Regions from separate parts of the Micromonospora haikouensis genome, predicted to be linked through region 2. Evidence: predicted binding sites of a transcription regulator. Region 2 holds the regulator's gene; the other holds the start of a gene.
The links. The regulator HrcA, encoded in region 2, represses chaperone genes, less so after heat shock. The targets are predictions, from matches to a motif close to GGTTNGCACNCTCNNNNNGAGNGTGCNAACC.
Positions count from the first base shown of each region.

Region 1: groES (co-chaperone GroES) is a predicted target of HrcA. The motif match lies at 5,027-5,057, and genes of this name have one in related genera.

Region 1 covers NZ_JXSX01000002.1:587,094-601,253, forward strand. Annotated here, with positions in the region: gene TK50_RS19275 (sugar ABC transporter permease) at 1-766, opposite strand, end outside; gene TK50_RS19280 (ATP-binding cassette domain-containing protein) at 763-1,584, opposite strand; gene TK50_RS19285 (sugar ABC transporter substrate-binding protein) at 1,704-2,804, opposite strand; gene ybaK (Cys-tRNA(Pro) deacylase) at 3,111-3,590, opposite strand; gene TK50_RS19295 (THUMP-like domain-containing protein) at 3,600-4,847, opposite strand; gene groES (co-chaperone GroES) at 5,190-5,504, shown strand; gene groL (chaperonin GroEL) at 5,574-7,220, shown strand; gene TK50_RS19310 (molybdopterin-dependent oxidoreductase) at 7,377-8,981, shown strand; gene TK50_RS19315 (WhiB family transcriptional regulator) at 9,145-9,528, opposite strand; gene TK50_RS19320 (helix-turn-helix transcriptional regulator) at 9,783-10,604, shown strand; gene TK50_RS19325 (DUF5319 domain-containing protein) at 11,123-11,527, opposite strand; gene guaB (IMP dehydrogenase) at 11,761-13,323, shown strand; gene TK50_RS19335 (GuaB3 family IMP dehydrogenase-related protein) at 13,358-14,160, shown strand, end outside.
Region 2 covers NZ_JXSX01000003.1:55,492-69,651, reverse strand. Annotated here, with positions in the region: gene TK50_RS21960 (serine hydrolase domain-containing protein) at 139-1,545, opposite strand; gene TK50_RS21955 (histidine triad nucleotide-binding protein) at 1,628-1,978, opposite strand; gene TK50_RS21950 (SDR family NAD(P)-dependent oxidoreductase) at 2,024-2,785, shown strand; gene TK50_RS21945 (16S rRNA (uracil(1498)-N(3))-methyltransferase) at 2,819-3,553, opposite strand; gene dnaJ (molecular chaperone DnaJ) at 3,555-4,700, opposite strand; gene hrcA (heat-inducible transcriptional repressor HrcA) at 4,774-5,796, opposite strand; gene TK50_RS21930 (DUF4870 domain-containing protein) at 6,106-6,729, shown strand; gene hemW (radical SAM family heme chaperone HemW) at 6,772-7,995, opposite strand; gene TK50_RS21920 (enoyl-CoA hydratase-related protein) at 8,015-8,797, shown strand; gene TK50_RS21915 (hypothetical protein) at 8,990-9,859, shown strand; gene TK50_RS21910 (phytanoyl-CoA dioxygenase family protein) at 10,082-10,984, shown strand; gene TK50_RS21905 (MOSC domain-containing protein) at 11,115-11,759, opposite strand; gene TK50_RS21900 (carbohydrate ABC transporter permease) at 11,825-12,658, opposite strand; gene TK50_RS21895 (carbohydrate ABC transporter permease) at 12,670-13,656, opposite strand; gene TK50_RS21890 (sugar ABC transporter substrate-binding protein) at 13,653-14,160, opposite strand, start outside.

The DNA.
Region 1 (14,160 bases), on a different contig from region 2:
AGGTGATCAGGACATTGCGGCTGCGCTCCAGGTTGAGCACGTACACGGCGACGCCGAGGATGACCGCCAGCACGCCCACCCGGGCGGCCACGACGGCCAGCGGGTCGGTGACGAGGCCCCGGGCGGACCGGTTGCGGTGCCGCATGAGCTGCACCGCCGCGTAGCCGGCGACGGCGACGGCGGCCAGCGCCCAGCCGATCGCGGGCGGCAGGTTGCGGTTGGAGATCGCCACCAGCGTCTCGTCGCGTACGGAGATGTTGGCGCCCTCCTTCATCAGCATCAGCACGATGCCCTGGAAGGCGAGGAAGCCGGCGAGGGTGACCACGAACGACGGGATGCCGACCTTCGCCACCAGGAAGCCCAGCGCGGTGCCGATGAGCACGCCGGTGACGAGCGCGGCGAGCACCGCGACCCACCAGGGGTAGCCGAGCACGGTGACGACGTTGGCGAGGACGGCCGCGCAGACGCCGCTGGCGAAGCCGGCGGAGAGGTCGATCTCGCCGAGCAGCAGGACGAAGACCAGCCCCATCGCGATCAGCGTGATCGCCGCGCCCTGGGTGAACAGGTTGGCGAAGTTGCCGGCGGACAGGAACGAGGGGCGCATGATCGCGAAGACCGTGCAGAGCACGATCAGGCCCAGCACGGCCGGCAGGGCGCCGATGTCGCCGCCGCGTACCCGGCTGACGTAGCTGCGCACGTGGCCGCCGACGGTGACGGGCGGGGTGACCGCCGCCGGCCCTTCCTTCTTCACGACGGTGGTGGTCATCGGAGGGCTCCCCGGGTCGTGCCGACGGCCGCGCCGCCGGTGCCGTTGCCACCCGCCGGCTCGGCGGCGAGCCCGAGGGCGCCGGAACGCCCGGCGGTGATCAGCTCGACGACCTGCGAGTGGGTGATGTCGGTGGTCTTCACCTGGGCCACCATCTGGCCGAGGTAGAGGGCGGCGATCCGGTCGGAGACCGCGAAGACGTCGTTCATGTTGTGCGAGATGAGCACGACGGCGAGGCCGTTGTCGGCCAGCCGGCGGACCAGCTCCAGCACCTGAGCGGTCTGCGCGACGCCCAGCGCGGCGGTCGGCTCGTCGAGGATGACCAGCCGGCTGTTCCAGAGCACCGCCTTGGCGATGGCGACGGTCTGCCGCTGGCCGCCGGAGAGGCTGGAGACGTGCTGGCGTAGCGACTTCACCGTCCGGACGCTCAGCCCGGCGAGGGTCTCGGCGGCCATCTGCTCCATGGTCGGCTCGTCGAGGACGAGGCCGGTGTGCTTCTCGCGGCCGAGGAACATGTTCTGCACGATGTCGAGGTTGTCGCAGAGCGCGAGGTCCTGGTAGACGACCTCGATGCCCAGGGCGGCGGCGTCGCGGGGGCTGTTGATGCTGACCGGGCGGCCCTCGAAGAGGAACTCGCCGGAGTCGATGGGGTAGATGCCGCTGATGCACTTCACCAGGGTCGACTTGCCGGCGCCGTTGTCGCCGACCAGCGCGGTGACCTCGCCGGGGTGGGCGGTGAGGGCGACGTCGCGCAGCACCTGGACGGGACCGAAGCTCTTGTCGATCCCTCGTAGTTCCAGCAGGGGGGTTGCGGACACAAGGGTCTCCTAATGCGCGGAGGGGAGATCGCGGAGCCCGTCCGGCGCGGGCCGCCGCCCGGCACGGGGTCTCCGTGCCGGGCGGCGTCGCCTGGCGGGTACGACGGTCGGCGTACGGGTCAGCTGATGCCGGCTTCGGTGCAGAGCTTGGTGTAGGCGGCGGTGCAGAGCTCTTCCTTGGTGACGAAGCCGTCGGCGACGACGTCCTTGACGTTGTCCTTGTAGATGGCCTTCGGCTCCAGCAGGACGGCCGGGACGTCCCGGTTGCCCTCGACGTCCTTGACGGTCTGCCCGGTGTCCTTCTTCTCGCCCTTGGCGACCGCGATGGCCAGCTCGGCGGCGGCGTCCGCCTCCTTCTTGACGGCCTTGTAGACGGTCATGCACTGGTCACCGGCGAGGATGTTCTGCAGGCCCTGCACGGTGGCGTCCTGCCCGGTCACCGGGACCTTGCCGTTGAGCTTGTTCTTCTTCAGCACGGAGATGGCGGCGTTGCCGAGGCCGTCGTTCGCGGCCAGCACGCCGTCGATCTTGCCACTGGCCTTGGTGTACTGCTGCTCGAAGATCGTGGCGGCCTGCGTGTTGTCCCAGTCCGGCACCGAGTCGTCGGCGACCTTGGTGTACTCCTTCGAGTCGAACTTCGGCTTGAGCACCGAGTCGTACCCGTTCTTGAACAGGGTCGCGTTGTTGTCGGTCGGCGAGCCGTTGAGGTAGGCGATGGCCGGGTTCTTGACGCCCTTGTCGGTCAGGCACTTGGCGAGGCCCTCGCCCTGGAGCTTGCCGACGGCCTCGTTGTCGAAGCTGACGTAGTACTGCGCGGACCCGCCCAGCGTGAGCCGGTCGTAGTCGATCGTGGCGACGCCCTGCGACTTGGCCTTGTCGAGCACGGCCTTGCCGGTGCCCGAGTCCAGGTTGACGATCATCAGGGTGGTCACCCCGTTGGTGATCATCTGGTCCGCGATGGTCTGGAACGCGGTCTTGTCGCCCTGCGCGTTCTGGATGTCGTACTCGACGTTGGCGGCCTTGAACGCGGCCTCCAGGAACTTGCGGTCGGCGCCCTCCCAGCGGGCGGAGGACTTGCTGTCCGGCAGGATCACGCCGATCTTCGGCTTCTTCTCGGAGGATCCGGCCTGGTCGCCGCCGTCGGAGTTCTCGCCGCAGGCGGCCATGCTGCCGGCGGCCAGCAGGCCCACGGCGGCGAAGGTGAGGAAGCCCTTGCGCATCTGCACGGGTCCTTTCGGGGGTGGGGGAGTGGGAGTGGAGCGGTGTTTTGTTGTGTCCGGCAACGTATTGCGCGCCACACTCCCGGCACAAGACCGCCGAGGTCAGAAGTTTGTTGGCGGCGGTAACAATTCAGCAACGTGATCGACACTGTGCCCTAACCGCCCCGAAAGCGGGCAGACCGAAGGGCCGCGCCTCGACGCGGCGATCATGAGAATTGCCGATGCCGCAGGCCGCCAAACCTGCCGCATGCCGACGCCCCGGCTCGGGGTGGCGGGCTCGGGATGCCGCTCGGCTCGCGGCGGCGGTCAGCCGGCGGCGATGGGGGCGGTGGTGGCGTCGGTGAGCGCGACCAGGTCGGCCGGGGCGAGCTGGAGCTGGAGCCCGCGCCGGCCCGCCGAGACGTACACGGTGTTGTGGGCCAGCGCGGAGGCGTCCAGCACCGTGGGCAGGCGCTTGCGCTGGCCGAGCGGGCTGATCCCGCCGCGCACATACCCGGTGGCCCGCTCCGCCACCGCCCGGTCGGCCATCGTCGCCCGCTTGCCGCCGAGCGCGGCGGCGAGCGCCTTGAGGTCCAGCTCGCCCGTCACCGGCACCACCGCCACCGCGAGCGCGCCGTCGACCTCGGTGACGAGGGACTTGAACACCCGCTCCGGTGGCACGCCCAGGGCCGCCGCGACGAGCGCGCCGTAGTTCGGCGCGTCCGGCGACACGTCGTACGGGTGGGTGCTGTGCCGGATCTTCCGCTTCGTCAGCAGCGCCGTCGCCGGAGTCCCCTGTCCCGCCATGCCGACAAGCTAGCCGGCCGTCGCCTCGTGATCCAGCGGATACGTCACCGGGCGGCAGACCAGCACGGTCGGCGCGCCGGCCACCCGGGTCAGCACCAGGCTCGCCGCCTCCGGGCCGGCCAGCCGCAGGTCGCGCCGCAGCCGCTCCGGCTCCAGCGCCGAGCCGCGCTTGAGGATCTCGACGCGGCCCACCCTGCGCTCGCGCAGCAGGGCGCGCAGCCGCTTCAGCGAGAACGGCAGCACGTCGGTGACCTCCAGGCAGCGGGCGAACGGCGTCGCGCCGGGAGCGTCGGCGTACAGGTAGGCGATGGTCGGGTCGGCGAGCGTGGCATCCAGTTCGCCGGCCAGCTCCGCCACGAGGTGCGCGCGGACGACGGCCGGGTCCGGGTCGTGGACGTACCGCCGGACGGGCCCGACCGCCGCCTCGGCCGCGCCGGAGCCGGTGAGCTGGTGGGAGGTGTGGTGGCCTGTGCCGGAAGCGTTGCCAGGGGGCCCTTCCTTCAGCACAGTCGCGCGGCGGGGGACCTCGGCGAGCCGGCCGCACCACAGGGCGGCCTCGACCAGGTCGCCGCCCACACTGACCCACTCCGCCTCCGCGCCGGCCGGGATCAGGCTGTGGTCGAGCCCGGGGGCCACCTTCACCACCGTGTGCGGCACCCGATCGGCCAGCGCCGTGACGAAGTCCCACGGCGGCGAGTAGGCGTTGGGGTCGAAGATCCGCCGGCCCGTGCCGGCCCTGCGCCGCGCCGGGTCGCAGAACGCCGCGTCGACGGAGGACACGTCGAACGCCGTGGCGTCGCCGCACTCCACCGTGAAAACGTCGGCCAGCCCGGCGGCCTCGGCGTTCGCGGCGGCCATCGCGGCGGTGACCGGGTCGGCCTCCACCCCGTACACCCGGATGCCGGCGCGGGCGGCGGCGAGCGCGTCGGCGCCGAGGCCGCAGCCCAGGTCGGCCAGGGTGCGCACCCCGGCGGCGCGCAGCCGGTCGGCCCGCCGGGCCGCGACCACCCCCCGGGTCGCCTGCTCCAGGCCGGCGCGGGTGAGGAACATGCCGGCCGCCGCCGGCCCGAACTTGCCGACGGCCCGGCGGCGCAGCTCGGCCTGGGTCAGCGCGGCGGCGGCCAGCCCGGCGGTCACCCCGGCCGAGCGGAGCGCGGCCGCTGCGGCCAGCGGGTCGCCGCCGGCCACCTCGGTCGCCGCGGCGAGCGCGGCCGACCCGTCGGGGGTACGCAGGGCGGCGAGCTGGTCGAGATCCACGCGCCCATTGTCGGGCCCGGGCGGCGGTGGACCGACGGCGGTGGTGGTGTCGGAGGTCGACGAGGTCCGGGGGTCGGCGGTGGCGGCGTGTCGCGGTGACGAGTGGCGGAACTGTGGCGACACGACGGGCGACGCGTTGGCACTCTCCTTGACGGAGTGCTAGCCACGGCCTAACCTGCGATTAGCACTCTCCCATCGAGGGTGCCAGCTTCCGGGCCCCGTGCCCGGGGGTTGACGCCAGGCGGACCGGCACCCGCGACGACGGCCCCGCCCGGTGGCATGTGGCAGATTGACGCTGGTCGGCCCCGCCGTCCGGCAACGAAACCAGTACCCCAGGAGGGTATGCCCGTGACTACCGCGACCAAGGTTGCGATCAAGCCGCTCGAGGACCGCATCGTGGTCCAGGCGAACGAGGCTGAGACCACCACGGCGTCGGGCATCGTGATCCCCGACACCGCCAAGGAGAAGCCGCAGGAGGGCACCGTCCTCGCTGTCGGCCCGGGCCGGATCGACGACAAGGGCAACCGCGTGCCGATCGACGTGAAGGTCGGCGACACCGTCCTCTACTCGAAGTACGGCGGCACCGAGGTCAAGTACGCCGGCGAGGAGTACCTGGTGCTCTCCGCCCGCGACGTCCTCGCGGTCATCGAGAAGTAACAACCGATCCGCGTCACTGCCCCGGTCCGGCTCGCCGGGCCGGGGCAGTGACGCTTCGAAGGGATACAGATGGCGAAGATCCTGAGCTTCTCGGACGACGCCCGGCACCTGCTGGAGCACGGTGTCAACGCCCTCGCGGACGCGGTCAAGGTCACTCTCGGCCCGCGCGGGCGCAACGTCGTCCTGGACAAGAAATTCGGTGCGCCCACGATCACCAACGACGGCGTGACCATCGCCAAGGAGATCGAGCTCACCAACCCGTACGAGAACCTCGGCGCGCAGCTGGTCAAGGAGGTGGCGACCAAGACCAACGACGTCGCCGGCGACGGGACCACCACCGCGACCGTGCTGGCCCAGGCCATGGTCCGCGAGGGCCTGCGCAACGTGGCCGCCGGCGCCAGCCCGTCCGGCCTCAAGCGCGGCATCGACGCGGCGGCCACGAAGGTCTCCGAGGCCCTGCTCGACCGGGCCGTCGAGGTCGCCGGCAAGGAGTCGATCGCGCACGTCGCGACGATCTCCGCGCAGGACGCCACCATCGGCGAGCTGATCGCCGAGGCGATGGAGCGGGTGGGCCGCGACGGCGTCATCACCGTCGAGGAGGGCTCCGCGCTCACCACCGAGCTCAACGTGACCGAGGGCCTCCAGTTCGACAAGGGCTTCATCTCCCCCAACTTCGTCACCGACGTGGAGGGTCAGGAGTCGGTCCTGGAGGACCCGTACATCCTGATCACCACGCAGAAGATCTCGGGGATCGAGGAGCTGCTGCCGCTGCTGGAGAAGGTCCTCCAGAACAACAAGCCGCTGCTGATCGTCGCCGAGGACGTCGAGGGCCAGGCCCTGTCGACGCTCATGGTCAACGCGGTCCGCAAGACCCTCAAGGTCTGCGCGGTGAAGGCCCCCGGCTTCGGCGACCGCCGCAAGGCGATGCTCCAGGACATGGCGATCCTCACCGGCTCCGAGCTGGTCGCCCCGGAGCTGGGCTACAAGCTCGACCAGGTCGGCCTGGAGGTGCTCGGCACCGCCCGGCGCGTCGTGGTCGACAAGGAGACCACCACCATCGTCGACGGTGGTGGCCAGGCCAGCGAGGTCGCCGACCGGGTCGCCCAGATCCGCAAGGAGATCGAGGCCTCGGACTCCGACTGGGACCGGGAGAAGCTGGCCGAGCGGCTGGCGAAGCTCTCCGGCGGCATCGCGGTCATCAAGGTGGGCGCGGCGACCGAGGTCGAGATGAAGGAGCGCAAGCACCGCATCGAGGACGCCATCGCCGCGACCAAGGCCGCCGTCGAGGAGGGTACGGTCCCGGGTGGCGGTGCCGCCCTGGCGCAGATCCTGCCGGTGCTCGACGACGACCTCGGCTTCACCGGTGACGAGAAGACCGGCGTCTCGATCGTGCGCAAGTCGCTGGTCGAGCCGTTGCGCTGGATCGCCCAGAACGCCGGCCACGACGGCTACGTGGTGGTGGAGAAGGTCGTCGGCAGCCAGTGGGGCCAGGGCCTCGACGCGGCCGTCGGCGACTACGTCGACCTGGCCAAGTCCGGCATCATCGACCCGGTGAAGGTGACCCGCAACGCCGTCACCAACGCCGCCTCGATCGCCGGCCTGCTGCTCACCACCGAGAGCCTGGTGGTGGAGAAGCCGGAGAAGGCCGAGCCGGCCGCCGCCGGTGGCCACGGCCACTCGCACGGCCACGGCCACCAGCACGGCCCGGGTTTCTGACCCACGGCGGCTGACCCAGCCACACCACACGTTCAAGGCACGCCGGCTCCCCACGGCGTGCCTTGACGCGTATCCGCCCCGCGTTCGCCGGGGCTGGTTGCTTACGGAACGCTGACGTGCCTGTCGCTTCCCGGCCCCGTCGGAAACACTGGGCGGATGGGCACCATCTCGCGCGGGTACGCCGCGCTGGCCGGGATCACCGCCGCCGCCGTGGCGATCGGCACCGCCGAACCGGTGGCGGTGCTGACCGGCCCCCGGTCGGCACCACTGGTCGCGGTCGGCGGGCTGGTCGTCGACACCGTCCCCGAGCCGGTCAAGCAGTTCGGCATCGCCGTCTTCGGCACGTACGACAAGATCGCCCTGCTGGTCGGGACGGCGCTGCTGCTGGCCGGCTTCGCGGCGCTGCTCGGCGTCCTCGCCGCCCGCCGGCTGTGGCTCGGCCTGGCGGGCATCGGGGCGTTCGCGGCCCTCGGGGTGGCCGCCGCGCTGACCCGGGCCGGCGCCGACGCCACCGACGCGCTGCCGGCGCTGGCCGGGGCGGCCCTCGGCGCGCTGACGCTCTGGCTCCTGCTGGCCGGCCCCCTGCACCCCGACCCCTGGCCGTGGACCCCGCCCACCGCCGCCGCCGGCAAGGAAGGGCCCCTTGTCGACATCCCCCTGTCAACAAGGGGCCCTTCCTTGCACCCCGAGCGCCCGGAGGGGCGGCGGCGGTTCCTCACCGGCGTCGGCGCGCTGGCCGGCGCGGCCGTCGTGACCGGGCTGGGCGGGCACTGGCTTGCCGGGCGGCGCGGGGTGTCGGAGGCCCGGCGGGCGGTCGCCCTGCCCGCGCCGGCCTCGCCCGCGCCGGCGGTGCCGGCCGGGGCGGACCTCTCCCTCACCCAGCTCGCCCCCTACGTCAGCCCGACGTCCGGGTTCTACCGCATCGACACCGCCCTGGTGGTGCCGCAGGTCGACCCGGACACCTGGCGGTTGCGCATCCACGGCCGGGTGCGCAACCCGATCGAGCTGAGCTTCGCCGACCTGCTGGCCCGCCCCATGGTCGAGCGGTACGTCACCCTGGCCTGCGTGTCGAACGAGGTCGGCGGGGACCTGATCGGCAACGCCCGCTGGCTGGGCGTGCCGATCCGGGAACTGCTCGACGAGGCGCAGCCGGAGGAGGGCGCGGACCAGGTCGTCGGCCGCTCGGTCGACGGCTGGACCTGCGGCACCCCGACGGCGGCGCTGCGCGACGGGCGGGACGCCCTGCTCGCGGTGGGCATGAACGGCGAGCCGCTGCCGGTGGAGCACGGCTTCCCCGTACGCATGGTGGTGCCCGGCCTGTACGGCTACGTCTCCGCGTGCAAGTGGGTGACCGAGCTGGAGCTGACCAGCTTCGCCGACTTCGACGCGTACTGGGTGCCCCGGGGCTGGTCGGCGCAGGGGCCGATCAAGACCCAGTCGCGGATCGACACGCCCCGCCCCCGCAACCGGCTCACCGCCGGCCCGGTCATGGTCGCCGGGGTGGCCTGGGCGCAGCACCGGGGCATCCGCCGGGTCGAGGTACGCGTCGACGACGGCCCGTGGCGGGAGGCGACGCTCGCCCCGACGGTGTCGGTGGACACCTGGGTGCAGTGGTCCTGGCAGTGGGCGGCCACCTCCGGCGAGCACACCCTCCAGGTGCGGGCCACCGACGCCGACGGCGAGACGCAGACCGAGCGCCGGCAGCGCGTCGACCCGGACGGCGCGACCGGCTGGCACACCGTCCGGGTCACCGTGGGCTGACCGCCGGGCGGACCCGCGCCGGCAGGCGGGTCACCCGGCCGTGGGCGTGGCGGCCGACACGCCGGTGGCCTGGTCGCCCGGCGGTGGGGATGGCGGGCGGCACGCCGGTGGCCTGGCCGCCCGACGGTGGGCGTGGCGAAGGGCGGCGGCGTGGCGGCGGTCGTCAGGCGACGCTGCGCTGCGCCGGCACGGTGGACTTGTGCGGACGGCCCAGGCGGGCCTCCAGGCGGGCCACGTCGACGCGCGAGTGCCGGCGGTCGGCCAGGTCCTCCCAGCCCACCGCGAGCAGCCGCAGCCGCTCCGCCTCGCTGAAGCCGCCCCACACCCCGTAGGGCTCACGGACGGCGAGGGCGTGCGCGGCGCACTCGGCGCGTACCGGGCAGGCCCGGCAGACCGTCTTGGCGCCGGACTCCCGGCGCAGCCGGGAGGAGCCGCGTTCGCCGTCGGGGTGGAAGAACTGGGCGCTGTCGCGGCCCCGGCAGGCACCGAGCCGCTGCCAGTCCCAGAGGTCGACGATGGGTCCGGGCAGCCTGCGTACGTTCGACATCAGCACCCCTCCTTCCGCGCGGCACCGCGGAGATCCTCAGTTGACGGGTGTCCGGGCGGCGGCCGCGCTGGCGCACCGTTTCCGGCTCGGGCTCCCCGTTACCCCGCCTCGCTTCCGCTCACACGTCTGTGATCGAAAAGGTCGGACAACCTGACTGATATGCCCTAACTGTCGGAAAAGTTCGAAGGATTGCCGGGAACGCCCACCCGACGCCGCCTCCCCATGGTCTGCTCGGGGTCGGAGAGGAGACCACAGTGCGTACTGTCCTCGTGTGCGTTCGGACACCGCTCGCCGCGCAGCAACTGAACTCCGCGGCGGCGCGGCTAGGACTGTCCGCCGCCGTTCGTACGGCCGTCTCCGATCCCGAGGTGATGCTGCGCCTGGCGGAGATCCCGGCGGACGTCGTGCTCGCCGACACCGCCCTCACCCGGCCGGACAGCGCCGGCTTCGTCCGGCGGGTGCTGGCCCGCGCCCCGCAGGCCGCGGTGCTGCTGCTCGGCGCGGAGGAGTCCGAGGCCGCCGCCGCGACCATCGGCGCCGGCGCCCGGGGGCTGATCCAGGGCACCGACCACGACCTGACCAGCGCGGTGGCGAAGGCGCTGCTGCTGCTCTCGGCGCCCGGCCGCGCCACCCGCAGCCGGGTGACCGACCCGGCCCGCGACGCCGCCTCCGTCGGCGGGCCCGCCCGCCCCGCCCCGGCCGGACGCCCCCCGGCCAAGCCTGGCCCGGCCTGGCCGGCGGGCCCCGAGGAGCCGCCCGGTGGTACGCCGCCGGTGGTGCCGGTGCAGCGCGGCGACGACGAGGTGGAGGCGGGCGGCGAGGGCGAGACCCCGGCCGCGGCGGGGCAGCGTCCCGCCCCGGCCAGGGGCGGCCGGAGCGCGATCGGCCTGACGGAGCGGGAACTCCAGGTGCTGCTCGGCATGGCCGAGGGCAAGAGCAACGCCGAGATCGGCCGTGAGCTGTTCGTCTCGGAGGACACCGTCAAGACGCACGCCCGCCGGCTGTTCCGCAAGCTCGGCGCCCGGGACCGCGCGCACGCGGTGGCCGCCGGCTTCCGCGCCGGCCTGGTCACCTGACCAACCACCCAGCTACCCGCCCACCCGCGCGCCTTCCCGCCCGTCCCGCAGGTGCGGCCCGGGCGGAGGCCGCGAGACCGGCCCATCGGGCCGCGAGTGCAAGATCGCCGTGGCGCTGTCCGCAGTCGTCCCGTCCGCCCCCGCTGGTCACGCCGCGTGATCTCCCTGCCCGGCAGCGCCAACCCCACCGCTCCCTTTGCTCTGCACCCGGATACGCAACGGTTCACGCTGGGTATCCGGCCGTGGCGGGTGCGTGCCGTGCGCGAATGGCGTATCGCCAGCTCAGTGCCGGTGATGCGTGGGTGGGTGCAGGGCAAAGGGAGGGGGCGATGTGTGGGGGAGTCCGGCGGCCCTTACCCAGAGTCAGGTCGCGGGCTGCGGTGGTCGCCCCGGCGATCGTGACGGAAAGTGGTCGACGGGGTTCGGGCGTGGGCTCGGGTGCCGCGCGGGAGCCGGGTGGCGCGCAGACGTGGCGACGCGGCGTGTGGCCGTGCGGTGGGGGTGTGGTGACGGGGACCCTAGGGGGTCGGGTCGTCGTCGGTGCCCTCGGTGAGGGTGTCGTGCACGCCGTCGGCGTATCCCCGGGCGTAGTCCCACGTGACGTAGTGGTCCGGATCCGGGTCGTAGGCCGGCTCGTGCACGCGGGGGCGGCCGGAGCTGAGCAGGTGGCGCAGGTTGCCCCGCAGCAGGTCCCAGTCGAAGTAGTGCGGCTCGCGGCAGTCCTCGCACTCGATGACCAGCCCGCGCACGCCGACGGGGGCCAGCAGGGCCTGGTAGATCTCCAGGTCGGCCAGGTCCTCCAGCACGTCCTGCCGCTCGACCTCGGTCAGCGGGTCGAGCGTGTCGTCGTCCGCCGGGTCGTGCAGCTCCGCCGCCGGATCGGCCGGGTCGCCGTTGAACGGGTCGATGGGCTCGTCGTGCACCCCCTCACCGTAGACCCCGCGCCGGCCGGACGCCCGCCCCCGTCCGGCCGGTCACCCCGCGTCGGCCTCGGCGGGGGTGAACGTCACGCAGCGTCGTCCACCGGCCCGGCACCGGCGGGGCCGGCCTGGGCCGATGGGTACGATGACACTGACGCGTCCTCACCCGGCGCGCGCCGGACGTCCGCGCGCGCCTCCTCGCCGAAGCCCGCCCGACCCAGCTCAGGAGAGCAATCGTGGACAATTCGCCCAGCATCGATCTTCCGGCCGGCGCCGACACCGGCGAGCTGGGCGGCCACCTGCCGGAGCTGCCCGCCGGCTCGGCCCGGGTGGTCCCGCTCGGCCTCACCTTCGACGACGTGCTCCTCCAGCCCGGCGAGTCGGACGTGGTGCCCAGCCGGGTCAACACCCGCACCCGGCTCACCCGCAACGTCGAGCTGACCGTCCCGCTGCTGTCCAGCGCGATGGACACGGTCACCGAGGCGCGGATGGCGATCGCCATGGCCCGCCAGGGCGGCATCGGCGTGCTGCACCGCAACCTCTCCCTGGAGGACCAGGCACTCCAGGTCGACCTGGTCAAGCGCTCCGAGTCCGGCATGATCACCAACCCGGTGACCGCCAGCCCCGACGACACCCTGCGCGACGTCGATGCGCTCTGCGGGCGCTACCGGATCTCCGGCGTCCCCGTGGTCGACGGCGAGGGGCAGCTCGTCGGCATCGTCACCAACCGGGACATGCGCTTCGTCTCCGAGCCGGCCACCCCGGTCCGCGAGATCATGACCCGCACGCCGCTGGTCACCGCCCCGGTCGGGGTCAGCAAGGACGAGGCGCTGGCCCTGCTGCGTCAGCACAAGGTCGAGAAGCTGCCGATCGTCGACGGCTCGGGCCGGCTGCGCGGGCTGATCACCGTGAAGGACTTCACCAAGAGCGAGCAGTACCCGAACGCCACCAAGGACGACGCCGGCCGGCTCCGGGTGGCCGCCGCCGTCGGCGTGGGCGAGGACGCGTACAAGCGGGCGCGGGCGCTGGTCGACGCGGGCGTCGACGTGATCATCGTGGACACCGCCCACGGCCACCAGCGGGCGGTGCTGGACATGGTCCGCCAGCTCAAGAAGGACGTGACGATCGACATCGTCGGCGGCAACGTGGCCACGTACGCCGGGGCGAAGGCCCTGGTCGAGGCCGGCGCGGACGGGGTGAAGGTCGGGGTGGGTCCGGGCGCGATCTGCACCACCCGGATCGTCGCCGGGGTCGGCGTGCCGCAGATCACCGCGATCATGGAGGCGGCGCGGGCCGCCCGCCCGGCCGGCGTGCCGGTCATCGGCGACGGCGGCATCCAGTACTCGGGCGACATCGCCAAGGCGCTCGTGGCCGGGGCCGACACCGTGATGCTCGGCAGCCTGCTGGCCGGCTGCGAGGAGAGCCCCGGCGAGCTGATCTTCATCAACGGCAAGCAGTACAAGGCGTACCGGGGGATGGGCTCCCTCGGCGCGATGCAGTCGCGGGGGCAGGCCAAGTCGTACTCGAAGGACCGCTACTTCCAGCAGGACGTGCTCGCCGAGGACAAGCTGGTCCCGGAGGGCGTGGAGGGCCAGGTTCCCTACCGGGGCCCGCTGGCCGCCGTCGCCCACCAGCTCATCGGCGGGCTGCGCGCCGCGATGGGGTACGTCGGCGCGGAGAGCATCCCCGAGCTGCACCGGCGCGGCCAGCTCATCCGGATCACCGCGGCCGGGCTCAAGGAGAGCCACCCGCACGACATCCAGATGACCGTCGAGGCGCCGAACTACCACTCCCGCTGACCCCACCACCACCCCGACACCACCTGGAGCCACCATGCGTGACGTGGTCGAGATCGGCCTGGGCAAGACCGCGCAGCGCGGTTACCACCTGGACGACATCGCCATCGTGCCGAGCCGCCGGACCCGGGACGTCGACGACGTCTCCACCACCTGGCAGCTCGACGCGTACCAGTTCGGCATCCCCTGCGTGGGGCACCCCTCGGACGCGACGATGAGCCCGGCGTCCGCCGTGCGGCTCGGCCAGCTCGGCGGGCTGGGCGTGCTCAACGTCGAGGGCCTGTGGACCCGGTACGAGAACCCGACCAAGGTCCTCAAGGAGCTGGCCTCCCTCGACGAGGACGCCCGCGCCACCAAGCGGCTCCAGGAGGTGTACGCCGAGCCGATCCGCCCGGACCTCATCGCCGAGCGGGTCCGCGAGCTGCGGGCCGGCGGCGGCACGGTGGCCGTGCGGGTCTCCCCGCAGCACACCCTGGCGCTGGCCCCGGTGATCCTCGACGCGGGCGTGGACATCCTGGTCATCCAGGGCACGATCGTCTCGGCGGAGCACGTCTCCACCACCGACGAGCCGCTGAACCTCAAGGAGTTCATCGCCGACCTCGACCTGCCGGTCATCGTCGGCGGCTGCACCGACTACAAGACGGCGCTGCACCTGATGCGCACCGGCGCGGCCGGGGTGATCGTCGGCATCGGCGGCGACGGCTGGTCGACCACCGAGTCGGTGCTGGGCATCCGGGTGCCGATGGCCACCGCGATCGCCGACGCCGCCGCGGCCCGCCGCGACTACCTCGATGAGACCGGCGGCCGGTACGTGCACCTGATCGCCGACGGCGACATCCA
Region 2 (14,160 bases):
CCTGCGCACCTGCTCTCGATCTCGGCGCCGGGCCCTGCTGGCGCGGCGATCGGACGTTACCCCCATCGTAACGTTTCCCGCTCGGCGGCACCTCGCCCATTTCCCCCGGCCGCCGGCTTGCCGGCCCGGCCGGGGGCGTCAGCGCCGGAAGTCGTACCCGTCGAAGGTCTCCTGCCCCCGGGTGAAGCGGTACGTCGCCCAGTGCAGCCGGACCACCGCCCCGGTCGCGTCCCGGGTCAGCCGCAGCAGCTCGCCGGCCTCCCGCCCGGAGACGGTGCGGAACACGTCCGGCCGGTCCGGCAGCGGGGCGAAGACCGCCGGGGGCTTCCCCGCCGGGTCTCCCGCGCTGCGGGCCTGCAGCGTGCCGTCGTGCCAGCTGAAGACGGACTCGAAGCCCTCGCCCCACCACGGGCCCAGCATCCCGCGCAGGTGCTCCGGGGCCGGCGGGCCCGGCCGCCACGGCTCGACGTCGGCCGGGTCGTGCTCGACGGCGGCGGCGAGCAGCCGGTGCGGCAGCTCCATGACCTGCACCCCGGTCCCGGACGAGCCGAGCACCGCCGCGCCCATCGCCCCGGGGGTGCCGTCGCCGCCCCGGCGGCCGTAGACGGCGGCGAGGAAGCCGGGCATCGCCCCGTCGTGGCCGACGTGCACGACCCGCTCCCCCTGCGGCAGCAGGATCAGCCCCAGCCCGAAGCCGGCCCCCCAGGTCGTCTCGTCGGTGACGGTCAGCGGCCAGCGCATCTCGTCGAGCGTCGCCGGGGCGAGCACCGCGCCGGTGGGGTCGAGCGCCGCCGGGTCGGCCAGGAACGCCGCCCAGCGGGCCATGTCGGTGGCGGTGCTCCACAGCTGCCCGGCCGGGCCGACCGCGGCGAAGTCGGTGGGCGGCTCGGGGTGCGCCTCGTCGGAGTACGCGTCGACGAGGAACCCGGTGGCCGCCGCCGGGCCCGGCCGGTCGGTGGTGGCGGTCAGGCCGAGCGGGGCGAGCACCCGGTCGGCGAGCACCTCGGCCCAGGTGCCGCCGCGCAGCCGGGCGACGAGCTGGCCGAGCACGGCCATGCCGAGGTTGGAGTAGTGGAAGCGGCGGGCCGGCGGCAGCACCCGCTCGGCGCGGGCCAGGTCGGCCAGCAGCTCGTCCGCCCCGGGGGCGAGCAGGGTGTCCCAGACGTCGCCGTGCGGCTCCCGTTGCAGGCCGGAGGTGTGCGACAGCAGCCGGCGTACGGTCAGCTCGCCGTGTGCGGGCACGTCGAGGTGCGCGCCGACGGGGTCGTCGAGGTCGAGCAGGCCGGCGTCGCGGCACTGCATGACCAGCACGGCGGTGAACGTCTTGGTGACCGAGCCGATCCGGAACAGCGTCTGCGGGCCGAGCGCCGTGTCGTTGCCGGTGCCGCCGGCCTCGCAGGTCCAGAGCGGGCGGTCCGCCCGGTGCAGGGCCGCCGCGACCGCCGGCACCCGCCCCTCGGCCTGGACCCGCCGCACCATCCGCCCGAGCCGTTCGTCGATTCCACTCACGCCCGCAGTGTAAGGAGGGGCCCCTTGCCAACGCATTCCGTATAGGAAGGGCCCCTTCCTAACACCCCGGCGCGGGACGCGCCCGCGACGGACGCCCGCGCGGGACGCGCCCGCCCCCTCAGCGGCAGAGCATCGGGCCCAGCGGCGCGCCGCCGAGCACGTGCGCGTGCACGTGGAAGACCTCCTGGCCGCCGTACGCCCCGGTGTTGAACATGAGCCGGAAGCCGTCGCCGAGCAGCCCCTCGTCCTCGGCCACGGCGGCGGCCGTGGCCAGCAGCTCACCGGCGAGCGCCGGGTCGCCCTGGCCGAGGGTCGCCACGTCGGCGTAGTGCTCCTTGGGGATGACCAGCACGTGCACCGGGGCCTTCGGGTCGATGTCGCGGAAGGCGAGGGTGGTGGCGGTCTCCCGGACGACGGTGGCCGGGATCTCCCCGGCGACGATGCGGCAGAACAGGCAGTCGGATCCCATCGGGGCATGGTAAGTGGTGCCGGACTGCTGGGGCATGATGGCCGCGTGACTTCACGGGCGGTGCTGGTGACGGGGGCCTCGCGGGGCATCGGGCGCGCGGTGGCGGCGCGGTTCGCGGCGGGCGGGGACCGGGTGGCGATCCACCACAGGGGCTCCGGGGAGCTGGCCGAGCGGCTGCGCGCGGAGCTGCCGGGCGACGGCCACGTCGTGGTCCGCGCGGACCTGGCCGACCCCGAGGCGGTACGGGTGATGGTCGACGACGCGGCGGCCCGCCTCGGCGGGCTGGACGTGCTGGTCAACAACGCCGGGGTGTACGGCGAGCGGAACGCCCCGCACCCGGTCTTCGGCGCGTCCTACGCCGAGTGGCAGCGGCGCTGGCGGCAGGTGCTGGAGACCAACCTGACCGGGGCGGCCAACGTGACCTGGTGCGCGGCCCAGCACATGCGCGGGCGGGGCGGGCGGATCGTCAACGTCTCGTCGCGGGGCGCGTTCCGGGGCGAGCCGGAGCAGCCGGCGTACGGGGCGAGCAAGGCGGGGCTCAACGCGCTCGGCCAGTCCCTCGCGGTGGCCCTGGCCCCGTACGGCATCGCGGTCGCGACGGTGGCCCCCGGCTTCGTGGAGACCGACATGACCACAGAGCACCTGGCCGGCGAGGGCGGCGCGACGATCCGGGCGCAGAGCCCGTTCGGCCGGGTGGCCCGCCCGGAGGAGATCGCGGCGGCGGTCCACTGGCTGGCGTCGGCGGAGGCGGAGTGGGCCTCCGGCACGATCGTCGACCTCAACGGCGCGTCCTACCTGCGCACCTGACCGGAGCGGGGGTTCACCAGCGGGACAGGCGGGTCACCAGCGGGACAGGCGGGTGGCCAGGACGCAGAGGGCGGCGACGCCCGCCGTGGAGGTGCGCAGCACGTGCGGGCCGAGGCGCACCGGGCGGGCGCCGGCCTGGGTGAACGCGGTCACCTCCGCGTCGGTGATGCCGCCCTCCGGGCCGACGACCAGCACGATCTCGCCCGCATCGGGCAGCTTGGCCGCGGTCAGCGGCTCCTGCGCCTCCTCGTGCAGGACGAACGCGGCGGCGGCCCCGGCGATCCGGCGGGCCACCGTGGCCGTGGACTCGTCGGGGGCGCCGGCCACCACCGGCAGCCACGCCCGGCGGGCCTGCTTCGCCGCCTCCCGGGCCGTCGCCGCCCACTTCTCCCGGGCCCGTACGCCCCGGTCGCCGCGCCACTGCGCCACCGAGCGGGCCGCCGCCCAGGGCACGATCTCGTCGACGCCGACCTCGGTCATCGCCTGCACGGCCAGCTCGCCCCGGTCGCCCTTGGCGATGCCCTGCACCACGACGAGCCGGGGGACGGGCGCGTCGACGTATCCCCGGGAGGTGACCCGCAGGTCGAGGGCGCCCCTGCCGACGGCGGTGACCACGGCGGCGGCGGTGCCGCCCCGGCCGTCGGCCAGCAGCAGCTCCTCGCCGGTGCGCAGCCGCTGGACGGTGGCCGCGTGGTGCCCCTCCGGGCCGCCGAGGGTCAGCGAGTCGCCGGTGGGCAGCGCGTCGACCAGGAACAGCGGCGCCGACACCTCAGGCGTGCCCGTTGAAGGCGTCGCGCATCCGGGAGAAGAAGCCGCCCTGCTTGCTCAGCTCGGCGACCTCCTCGCCCCGGGTCTTGGCGAAGTCGCGCAGCATCTTCTCCTGGTCGGCGTCGAGCTTGGTCGGGGTGCGCACGTCGAGGTGGACGTAGAGGTCGCCCCGGCCGGTGCCGCGCAGGTGCGGCACGCCCCGGGCGCGCAGCCGCAGGGTGCTGCCCGGCTGGGTGCCGGCCTTGACGTCGACCGTCTCCTCGCTGTCGAGGGTCTTGATCGTCAGCCGGGTGCCGAGCGCGGCGGCGGTCATCGGGACGGTGACCCGGCAGTGCAGGTCGTCGCCCTTGCGGGAGTAGACGTCGTGCGGGCGCTCGTGGATCTCGACGTAGAGGTCGCCGGCGGTGCCGCCGCCCGGGCCGACCTCGCCCTGCTGGGCGAGCCGGATGCGCATGCCGTCCTCGACCCCGGCGGGGATCTTGACGGTCAGCGAGCGGCGGGTGCGCACCCGCCCGTCGCCGGTGCAGGTCGGGCAGGGGTGCGGGATGGTGGTGCCGTAGCCCTGGCAGACCGTGCACGGCCGGGCGGAGACCACCTGGCCGAGGAAGGTGCGCTGCACCGACTGGACCTCGCCCCGGCCGCCGCACGCCTCGCAGGTGGCCAGGTGGGTGCCGGCCGCCGTGCCCGCCCCGGAGCAGGTGGTGCAGAGCACCGCCGTGTCGACGGTGATGGGGGCCTCGACGCCGAACGCCGTCTCGTGCAGGTCCAGCTCCAGGCGCAGGATCGCGTCCGCGCCGGGCCGGGTGCGCGGGCGCGGGCCCCGGGAGCCGCCGGCCGCGCCGCCGAAGAAGGCGTCCATGATGTCCTGGAAGCCGACGAACGGGCCGGCCCCGCCGGGCCCGCCCGGGCCGCCCATGCCACCGCCCCCGGGGGCGAGGGGGTCGCCGCCGAGGTCGACGATCTGCCGTTTCCGGTCGTCCGAGAGGACCTCGTACGCGGCGTTGATGTCCTTGAACTTCTCCTGTGCCTCCGGGTCCGGATTGACGTCCGGGTGGAACTGCCGCGCCAGCTTGCGGTAGGCGCGCTTGATCTCGTCGTCGGAGGCCTCCCGGCTCACGCCGAGGATGCCGTAGTAGTCCCTGGCCACTGCGTCCCGTGTCCTCATGTTCTTGTCGCGTTGCGCCGGTCGTCGGCCGGAGCCGGCCGTCGGCCCTGACTGGTCAGTTCTGGGCCAGCAGCTCGCCCACGTAGCGTGCCACGGCCCGCACCGTGGCGATGGTGCCGGGGTAGTCCATCCGGGTGGGGCCGACCACGCCCAGTCCGCCGAGCGCGGTCGCCCCCGGGCCGTAGCCGGTGCTCACCACCGAGGCGGCCCGCAGGTTGTCGATCTCGTTCTCGTCGCCGATCAGCACGCGGGTGGTGGTCGACTCGGCCTCGCCGATCAGCTTGAGCATCACCACCTCCTCCTCCAGCGCCTCCAGGATGGGCCGCAGGGACCCCTGGAAGTCGAGCAGGCCGCCCCGGGTCAGGTTGGCGGTGCCGGCCAGGGCGATGCGCTCCTCGTGCCGCTCGACCAGCGTCTCCAGCAGCACGGTGGAGAGCGTGGTCATGGTGCCACGCAGGTGCGGGCTCGACTCCTCGACCAGCGCCTGCACCAGCGGCGGGGTCTCCGACAGCCGGCTGCCGACGAGCTTCTCGTTGACCAGCCGGCGCAGGTCGGTGACATCGTCGGCGCTCACCGGCGCGGGCAGCTCGACCAGCCGCTGCTCGACCCGGCCGGTGTCGGCGATCATCACCAGCATCAGCCGGGTGGTGGAGATCGGCACCAGCTCCAGGTGCCGCACCGAGGAGCGGGCCAGCGAAGGATATTGCACCACGGCGACCTGGCGGGTGAGCTGCGCCAGCAGCCGCACCGTGCGGTGCACCACGTCGTCGAGGTCGACCGCGCCCACCAGGAAGCGCTCGATCGCCCGGCGCTCGGCCGGGCTGAGCGGCTTGACGCGGGACAGCCGGTCGACGAAGAGGCGGTAGCCCCGGTCGGTGGGGACCCGTCCGGCGCTGGTGTGCGGCTGCCGGATGTAGCCCTCCTCCTCCAGCACCGCCATGTCGTTGCGCACCGTCGCGGGGGAGACGCCGAGCTGGTGCCGCTCGACCAGCGCCTTGCTGCCGACCGGCTCCTGGGTGGCGACGTAGTCCTCGACGATCGCGCGGAGCACGGCGAGCTTGCGGTCGTCCAGACCCACCCTGCCACCTCCTGTCGCATGTCGGGCCCGGCGGCGCGGCGGCACCGCAGGTCGGCGCTCCGCCGGTGCGTCGACGCCTGGCACTCGACTGTAACGAGTGCCAGTCTACGTCGGCTGCCCCGTGCTGGGTAAGATCAACGACGGACCGCGGGTGCGGCAGCCACCGCGTGGGAGCCCGGCCGGGCGCGCGCCGACCGGTCGACGGCCGCCCGGTGCGGGCCGTCGCCTGCCTGCGCGGGCCGAACATCCGCCGCTTCGCGGCGGTGTCGCTCTGGTGCCCGCTTGCCCGCAACCCCTACCGTGACGTGCATGACTGAACCACCTCGCCCTCCCGGATCGGGCGACCCCGGCGGCTACCCGCCGGAGCCGAACCCGTCGGCACCGTACGGCTCGCCGGGGCACGAGCCCCCCACCGCACCACTGTCCGGGGCCCCCGGGGCGGGCGGCTATCCCCCGCCCGGTGGCTATCCGCCGCCCACCGGTGACCAGCCGCCGTCGGCCGGCTACCCGCCACCCGGTGGCGGCTTCCCCCCGCCCGGTGGCGGATATCCGACCGGCGGCGCGTACGGCCCGCCCTCCGGCGGCTACGCCAACAACGAGGACAAGACCTGGGTCCTGGTCGCCCACTTCGGCGGCGCGGCGGGGATGTTCCTCGGCGGTGGCGTGCTCGGCTGGCTCGCGCCGCTGATCGCCCTGCTCGCCCGGGGCAACCAGTCGCCGACGGTCCGCGCCCACGCGGTTGCGGCGCTGAACTTCCAGCTCCTCTGGTCGGTCATCGCCCTGATCGGCTGGATCCTCACCTGCATCCTGGTGGGGCTCCTGATCGGGTTCGGCGCCATGATCGTCGGCATCATCTTCGGCATCGTCGCCGGCATCAAGGCGAACGAGGGCAGCCCCTACCGCTACCCGATGACCGTCAACCTGATCAAGTGACCCCCGACCGGCCGCTCCCCCGGCCGGTCGGGGCCACCCCCGTCAGGGCAGCAGGTCGCGCACGACCGCGTCGGCCAGCAGCCGGCCGCGCAGCGTGAGCACCGCCCGGCCCGCCGCGTAGCCGGCCGGGTCGAGCAGGCCGTCGGCGAGGGCCCGCCGGGCCCCGGCGCGGCCCGCGTCGTCCAGCACGGCCAGCGGCAGCCCCGAGGCGAGCCGCAGCCGCAGCATGACGTCCTCCGTGTGGGCCTCGTCGGGCGTGAGCACCTCCCGGGCCAGGCCGGGCGACTCCCCCGCCGCCAGGCGCTTCGCGTACGCGGCCGGGTGCTTGACGTTCCACCAGCGCACCCCGCCGACGTGGCTGTGCGCCCCCGGCCCGAGGCCCCACCAGTCGCCGCCGTTCCAGTAGAGCAGGTTGTGCCGGCACCGACCGGCCGGCGTGCGGGCCCAGTTGGACACCTCGTACCAGGAGAAACCGGCCGCGTCGAGGGCGGCCTCCGCGGCCAGGTAACGGTCCGCCGCCACGTCGTCGGAGGGGTACGGCAGCTCGCCGCGCCGCATCCGCGCGGCCAGCCGGGTGCCGTCCTCCACGATCAGGGCGTACGCGCTGACGTGGTCCACCCCGGCGGCCACCACCTGCGCCAGGGACGCGGCGAAGTCGTCGGCGCTCTCCCCCGGCGTACCGTAGATCAGGTCGAGGTTGACGTGGTCGAACCCGGCGTCGCGGGCCTCCCGGGCGGCCTCGGTGGCCCGACCGGCGCGGTGCCGGCGGTCGAGGATCGCCAGCACCCCCGGCGCGGCCGACTGCATGCCCAGCGAGATCCGGGTGTACCCGGCGGCCCGCAGGGTCTTCAGCGACTCCGGGGTCACCGACTCGGGGTTGGCCTCGGTGGTCACCTCCGCGTCGGCCGCCAGCCCCCAGGTGCGGTCGATGCCGTCGAGGATGCGGGCCAGGTCGTCGGCGGGCAGCAGGGTGGGCGTGCCGCCGCCGACGAACACGGTGTCGACCCGGGGCGGCGGGCTGCCGCCGAGCACCCGGGAGGCCAGCGCCAGCTCGGTGAGCACCGTGTCGGCGTACCCCTCGCGGCTCGCCCCGCCGCCCAGCTCGTCGGCGGTGTAGGTGTTGAAGTCGCAGTAGCCGCAGCGGCTGGCGCAGAACGGCACGTGCACGTACACGCCGAAGCCGCGCGCGCCGACGGCGCGGGTCACGGTGGCGGGCAGCGAGCCGTCGGCCGGGACGGGCTCGCCTTCTGGAAGGACGCCGGGCATGGCCACTAGTGTGCCCGGCATGACCTCCACCGCCGCGCTCGTGCGGGTCGCCACGGCCCGTGGGGTGACCACCCTCACCCTGGACAGCCCGCACAACCGCAACGCGCTCTCCACGCCGCTGATGACCGAGCTGCTGGCCGGGCTGGCCGCCGCCGTGGCCGACGACGCGGTCCGGGTGGTGGTGCTCGACCACACCGGCCCCGTCTTCTGCTCCGGCGCCGACCTGAAGGAGACCGCCGCCGCGTACGCCAGCGGCACGGTCCCGGCCGGGATGCTCGGCGACGTGCTCGCGGCGGTCTGGGAGTGCCCGAAGCCGGTGGTGGCCCGGGTCGCCGGGCCCGCGCGGGCCGGCGGGCTGGGCCTGATCGCGGCGGCCGACCTGGCGATCTGCGCGCAGGAGGCGACGTTCGCGTTCACGGAGGTGCGGATCGGGGTGATCCCGGCGGTGATCTCGGCGACCGTGCTGCCCCGGCTGGCGCCCCGGGCCGCCGCCGAGCTGTACCTCACCGGCGACACCTTCGACGGGCGGCGGGCCGCCGAGATCGGGCTGGTCACCTCGGCGGTGCCGGCGGACGCGCTGGACGCGGCGGTGGCGCGGGCCTGCGCCTCGCTGGTGCGGGGGGCGCCGAACGCGCTGGCCGGGGCCAAGGAGCTGCTGCGCCGCCCGCCGGCGGCCGACCTGCGGGCCGGGGTCGCCGAGCTGGCCGCCCTGTCGACCGGGTTCTTCCTGTCCGACGAGGGGCGCGAGGGCGTGCTGGCGTTCCGGGAGAAGCGCGACGCGAGCTGGGTGCCGACGGACTGACCGGTTCCCGGGCCGGCCGGTCGACCCGCGGGCCGGCCGAGCGGTTCCCGGTCGGCCGACGGTTTCAGGGCCGGGGCGCGGGGAAGGCGGACACGCATCGCGGCCGACCCGCCACGGAACGGAGCGAATCGGTCGGACGGGCCGGACGGCGGCGGCGGGGACGTACTCTTGGCGGACGCCGTCGAACAGGGGGTGCGGGTGCGAAGTCGGGCAGTCGTCGCGACCGGTGTCGTCGTCGCCGTGATCGCCGTGGTGGGGATCTGGCTCGTCGTCCGGCAGGCCGGCGGGCAGCTACGCCTGCCGCTGTCCCTGACCAGCCGCACCTGCACGGTGCAGGCCGACGGCCAGGTGCGCCTGGACGCCGACCAGATGGCCAACGCCGCCACGATCGCCGCCATCGGCGTCCAGCGGAAGATGCCCGAGCGGGCCGTGGTGGTCGCCCTCGCGACGGCCTACCAGGAGTCCGGGCTGCGCAACCTCCCCGACGGCGACCGGGACTCGCTGGGCCTGTTCCAGCAGCGGCCGAGCCAGGGCTGGGGCACCGAGGCGCAGATCGCCGACCCCCGGTACGCGACCCGGAAGTTCTACGCCGCGCTCAAGCGGGTGCGCGGCTGGGAGAAGATGCGGGTCACCGACGCGGCGCAGAAGGTGCAGCGCTCGGCGTTCCCCGAGGCGTACCAGAAGTGGGCGGACGAGTCGGAGGTGCTGACCCGGGCGCTGCTCGGCGAGGCGACCGGCGCGGTGGCCTGCACGGTCGGCGCGACGCCGGTGATGCGGGGCGCGGCCGCCGCCGCCGCGCTGACCCGGGGCCTGAGCCTGGACTGGGGGCTGCCGGAGGCGGCGTCCCCGGCCGAGCTGACCGGCCTCGCGGTGCCGGCCGACGACCGGCGCGACGGCTGGCGGTACGCGCACTGGCTGGTCTCGCACGCCTCCGACCACGGCGTGAAGCGGGTACGCTTCGCCGGCCTGGAGTGGACCGCGAAGGCCGGCACCTGGAGCCGGGTGGGCGACGCCCCGGCGAACGACGGCGAGGTGCTCGCCGAGGTCTTCGCCGACGCCTGAGCGGCCTCGATTCTCCACACCGACGGTTACCGCACAATCCTCCATATCCGGCGAAAGCCGCCGGAGAAGCGCCTGATCTCACCCTCCGTACCCAGACGGGTGCCAACTGTCCGGCCGCTCCCCCGCACCGCCGGGCGCGCTCCGCACCCGCCCGCGCGGGCGCAGTAGCATCGGCGTCCTGTGCCAGAAATGGTTTCACCTCATGGGGAGGGGTACGACGCGGTGTTCGATTACGACGGCCGGACCGGCTACGAACCGATCAGCGACACCGACCGCAAGGAGTTCCACGAGCAGGGCTTCCTCCTGCTGCGGAACGTGCTGACGGAGGACCACCGGGCCGCCCTGGAGGAGGCCGTCGACCGCGTGTACGCGGAGGAGAAGGCCAAGGGCAACACCACCAAGGACGGCACCCTGCACCTGCTGGGCTTCCTGGAGCGCGACGAGCTCTTCGGCCAGCTGCTGACCCACCCGATCGCCTTCCCGTACATGTGGGGGCTGGCCGGCTGGAACATCTACACCCACCACAACCACCTCGACGTCACCCCGCCGGCGCTGGAGCCGGAGAAGCCGTACTGGGGGTGGCACCAGGACGGGTACCGGCAGAACTCCGACCCGGAGACGATGGACCCGAACCTGCCCCGGCCGATGTTCTCGCTGAAGGTGGCGTACGTGCTCTCCGACCTGTCGGAGACCGGCCGCGGCGCGACCAAGGTGATCCCGGGCAGCCACCTGTGGAACTCGCTGCCCCGCCCGGCGGACCTGACGGTGCACAACCCGGACCCGGAGGGCACGGTGGAGATCACCGCGAACCCGGGCGACGCGTTCATCTTCGACCGCCGCCAGTGGCACTCCCGGTCGACAAACCTGTCGAACATCACCCGCAAGATGCTCTTCGTCGGCTACACCTACCGGTGGATCCGGCCGCTGGACGAGCTGCACATCGACACCGACGGCGAGTGGTGGGCCAACCGCACGCCGGTGCAGCGCCAGCTCTGCGGCGAGGGCACCCACACCGCCAACTACTGGGGCATCAACTGGAACGGGTACATCGACGACGAGATCCCGCTGCGCAAGGAGCTCAAGGAGCGCGGCCTGCTCGACCGCAGCATCCCCTGGCTCCGCTGACGGTGTGAGGAAGGGCCCCCTGTTAACGCATCCCGCATAGCAGGGGGCCCTTATTAACACCTGGGCACGGCGATCGGCGACGTGGCGGGCGCGGCGATCGGGCGCGGCGCCCCTGGGGCCGCCGGGGCCCTCAGGCGTCGGGCGTGGCGAGCCGGCGCGCGACCTTGCGCCGCAGCGACTCGGGCAGCTCGGGGACGTCGAGCAGCCGGGGCAGCAGCTCCGGTTCGAGGGTGCTCGCCCGGAACACCTCGCCGACGGTCACGCCGTGCGCCGGCCGCTCCACCACCTCCACCGGGTCGCCCGCGCCGACCTCGCCCTCCCGCAGCACCCGCAGGTACGCCCCCGGGGCGGCGCGCACCGTGAACCGCTTGATCAGGTCCGGTACGCCCCAGAACCCGGCGAACGTCCGGCACGGCGTGCGCGGCTTGGTGACCTCCAGCAGGGCCGTCCCGATCTGCCACCGCTCGCCGACGACCGCCCCGGTCACGTCCACCGCGTACGTGGTCAGGTTCTCGCCGAAGGCACCCGGCCGGATGTCGCGGCCCAGCTCGGCCGCCCACCACGCGGCGTCCTCCTCGGCGTACGCGTAGACGATCTGGTCGGGGCCCCCGTGGTGGGCCCGTTCGCCGATGAAGTCGCCGGCCACCCCGTCGACGCGCAGCAGCACCGGCCCGTCCACCGGCCGCTTGTCGATCCCGCTGCGGCCGCTCGCGTCGCCCGCCCACTCCGCCTCGGTCACCACGCCGAGGTTCACCGTCACCAGCCTGCCCGTCATGGCGACAGCCTACGGCGGCATCGCGGCCCGCCGATGCCCCGCCCGGCGCCGCCCCTCCGCGCGCCTCAGCCCTTGACGGCGCCCGCCACCAGGCCGGAGACCATCCGGCGCTGCACCAGCAGGAAGAAGACGATCACCGGCAGCGTGAACAGCGTCGAGGCGGCCATCACCGGCCCCCAGGCGGTGTCGTCGCGGCCGAAGAAGAACGTCATCGCCACGGGCAGGGTGTAGCGGTCCTGGTCGTTGACGAAGGTCAGCGCGAAGATCAACTCGTTCCAGGCGGTGATGAAGGAGAAGATGCTCGTGGCCACCAGGCCCGGCGCGACCAGCGGGAACAGGACGCGGCGGAAGGTCTGGGCGCGGCTCGCGCCGTCGATCGCCGCGGCCTCCTCCAACTCCTTGGGCACGGCGGCCACGAAGCCGCGCAGCATCCAGACCGCGAACGGCAGCGAGAAGCCGAGGTACGTCAGGACCAGGCTGGGCAGCGTGTTGTAGAGGCCCAGCCGCTGGATCATCAGGAACAGCGGGATGACCAGCGCCTCCAGCGGGATCATCTGCACCACCAGCAGCATGATCAGGAAGCTGGTGCGCAGCTTGAACCGGAACCGGGCCACCGCCGTCGCGGCGAGCAGCGCGACCAGGCCGCTGAGCACCACGGTCGACACCGCCACGAGCACGGAGTTGAGGAAGAAGTCCAGGAACGTGACGCCGGGGATGAGGTTGCCGGTGAGGATCTCCCGGTAGTGCTCCAGCGTCGGCGCGGTCGGCACCGGCCGGGGCGTGGCCGAGAAGATCTCCCGGTTGGGCTTGAGCGACGTCGCGATCATCCAGTAGACGGGGAACGCCGCGAAGAGCGCCACCAGCAGGCCCGCCCCGTTGAGGGCGACCCGCTTCACCACCGCGCCGCGCTTCACGCGTCCTCCTCCTGCTTGAGCACCATCCGCACGTAGAGGCCGGTCACCACCAGCAGGATCAGCGTGAGGATGACGGCGATCGCCGCGCCCAGGCCGTACTTGGGGGGCGGGGAGAACGCCTCGGCGTACGAGTAGATCGACAGCATGAACGTCGGCCGGTCCTGGGTGCCGCCGGCCAGCACGAACTGCTGGGTGAACACCTTGAAGTCCCAGATCGTGGAGAGCACCACGAGGATGCCGAAGACGGGCCGCAGCAGCGGGAAGGTGATCTTCCAGAAGACCTTCCACGGGCCGGCCCCGTCGACCCGGGCTGCCTCGTGCAGCTCGCTCGGCACGCTCTTCAGCCCCGCCAGCACGCTCACCGCGATGAACGGGAACGAGTGCCAGACCACCACGAGGGTGAGGATCGAGAAGAACATCAGCGGCGAGTTGAACCAGCCGTACCCGGTCCAGTCGGCGCGGCCGAACAACGCGTTCGACAGCCCGTCGGGCAGGGCGTTGAACAGCCAGGTCACCAGGCCCGAGGTGTCGTCGAACAGCCACTTCCACACGATGGTGCCGGTCAGCGCCGGGGTGGCCCAGGCCAGCATCACGCAGCTGGCGACGAAGGTGGCCATCCGCCGGCCGAGCCGGTTGAGCAGCAGCCCGACCAGCGTGCCGAGGATCATCGTGAGGACGACGTTGGCCGCGGCGAAGAGCACCGTGTTGCGCAGCACCGTGCGGAAGAACGGGTCGCCGAGGATCTCGGCGTAGTTGCCGAGCCCGACCCACGGCCAGTCCCGGTCGCCGCGCAGTTGCCGGACGTTGTCGAGCCGGAAGAAGGACATCGCCACGACCTGGCCGAGCGGCCACAGCAGCAGCACGCCGATGATCGCCAGGCAGGGCAGGAGCAGCAGGTAGGGCAGGCGGTCGACCCGGCGACGCCGCCGCGCGGGGGTCTCCCGCGCGGCAGGCGTCTCCGGTGCCTGGGTCAGCGTGGTCACTTCGCGTTGAGGATGCTTTCCATCTCGGCGGCCGCGTCGGCGGTGGCCTGCTCGACCGTCTTCTGACCCTTGATGACCGAGCTGTTCATAGCCTGGGTCACCGTCTTGGTGCGGCTGACCTCGACCCACTTCGGGGTGAGCGGGGTCAGCCTGGTGTTCTGCAACGAGGTGGCGAACGCGGCCATGATCTTGTCGTTGGCGTACTCGCCGCCGCCGACGAGGTCGGAGTAGACCGGGAAGAAACCGAGGCTGCTGGCGAACTCCTTGTCCTTCTGCTTGCTCAGCAGCACGGTCAGGTAGTCCCAGGCGAGGTCCTGCTTCTTGCTGTCCTGCCACAGGGCGATGTCCGAGCCGCCGGCGAAGGCCGGGGCCGGCTTGCCGTCCGGGCCGGGGATGGGGAAGGTGCCCCAGACCTTCTCGATCTCGGGGTTGTCCTTCTTGATGGCGCCGGCCTGCCAACTGCCGGCGAAGGCCATCGCCGCCTTGCCGGTGGCGAACTGGGTG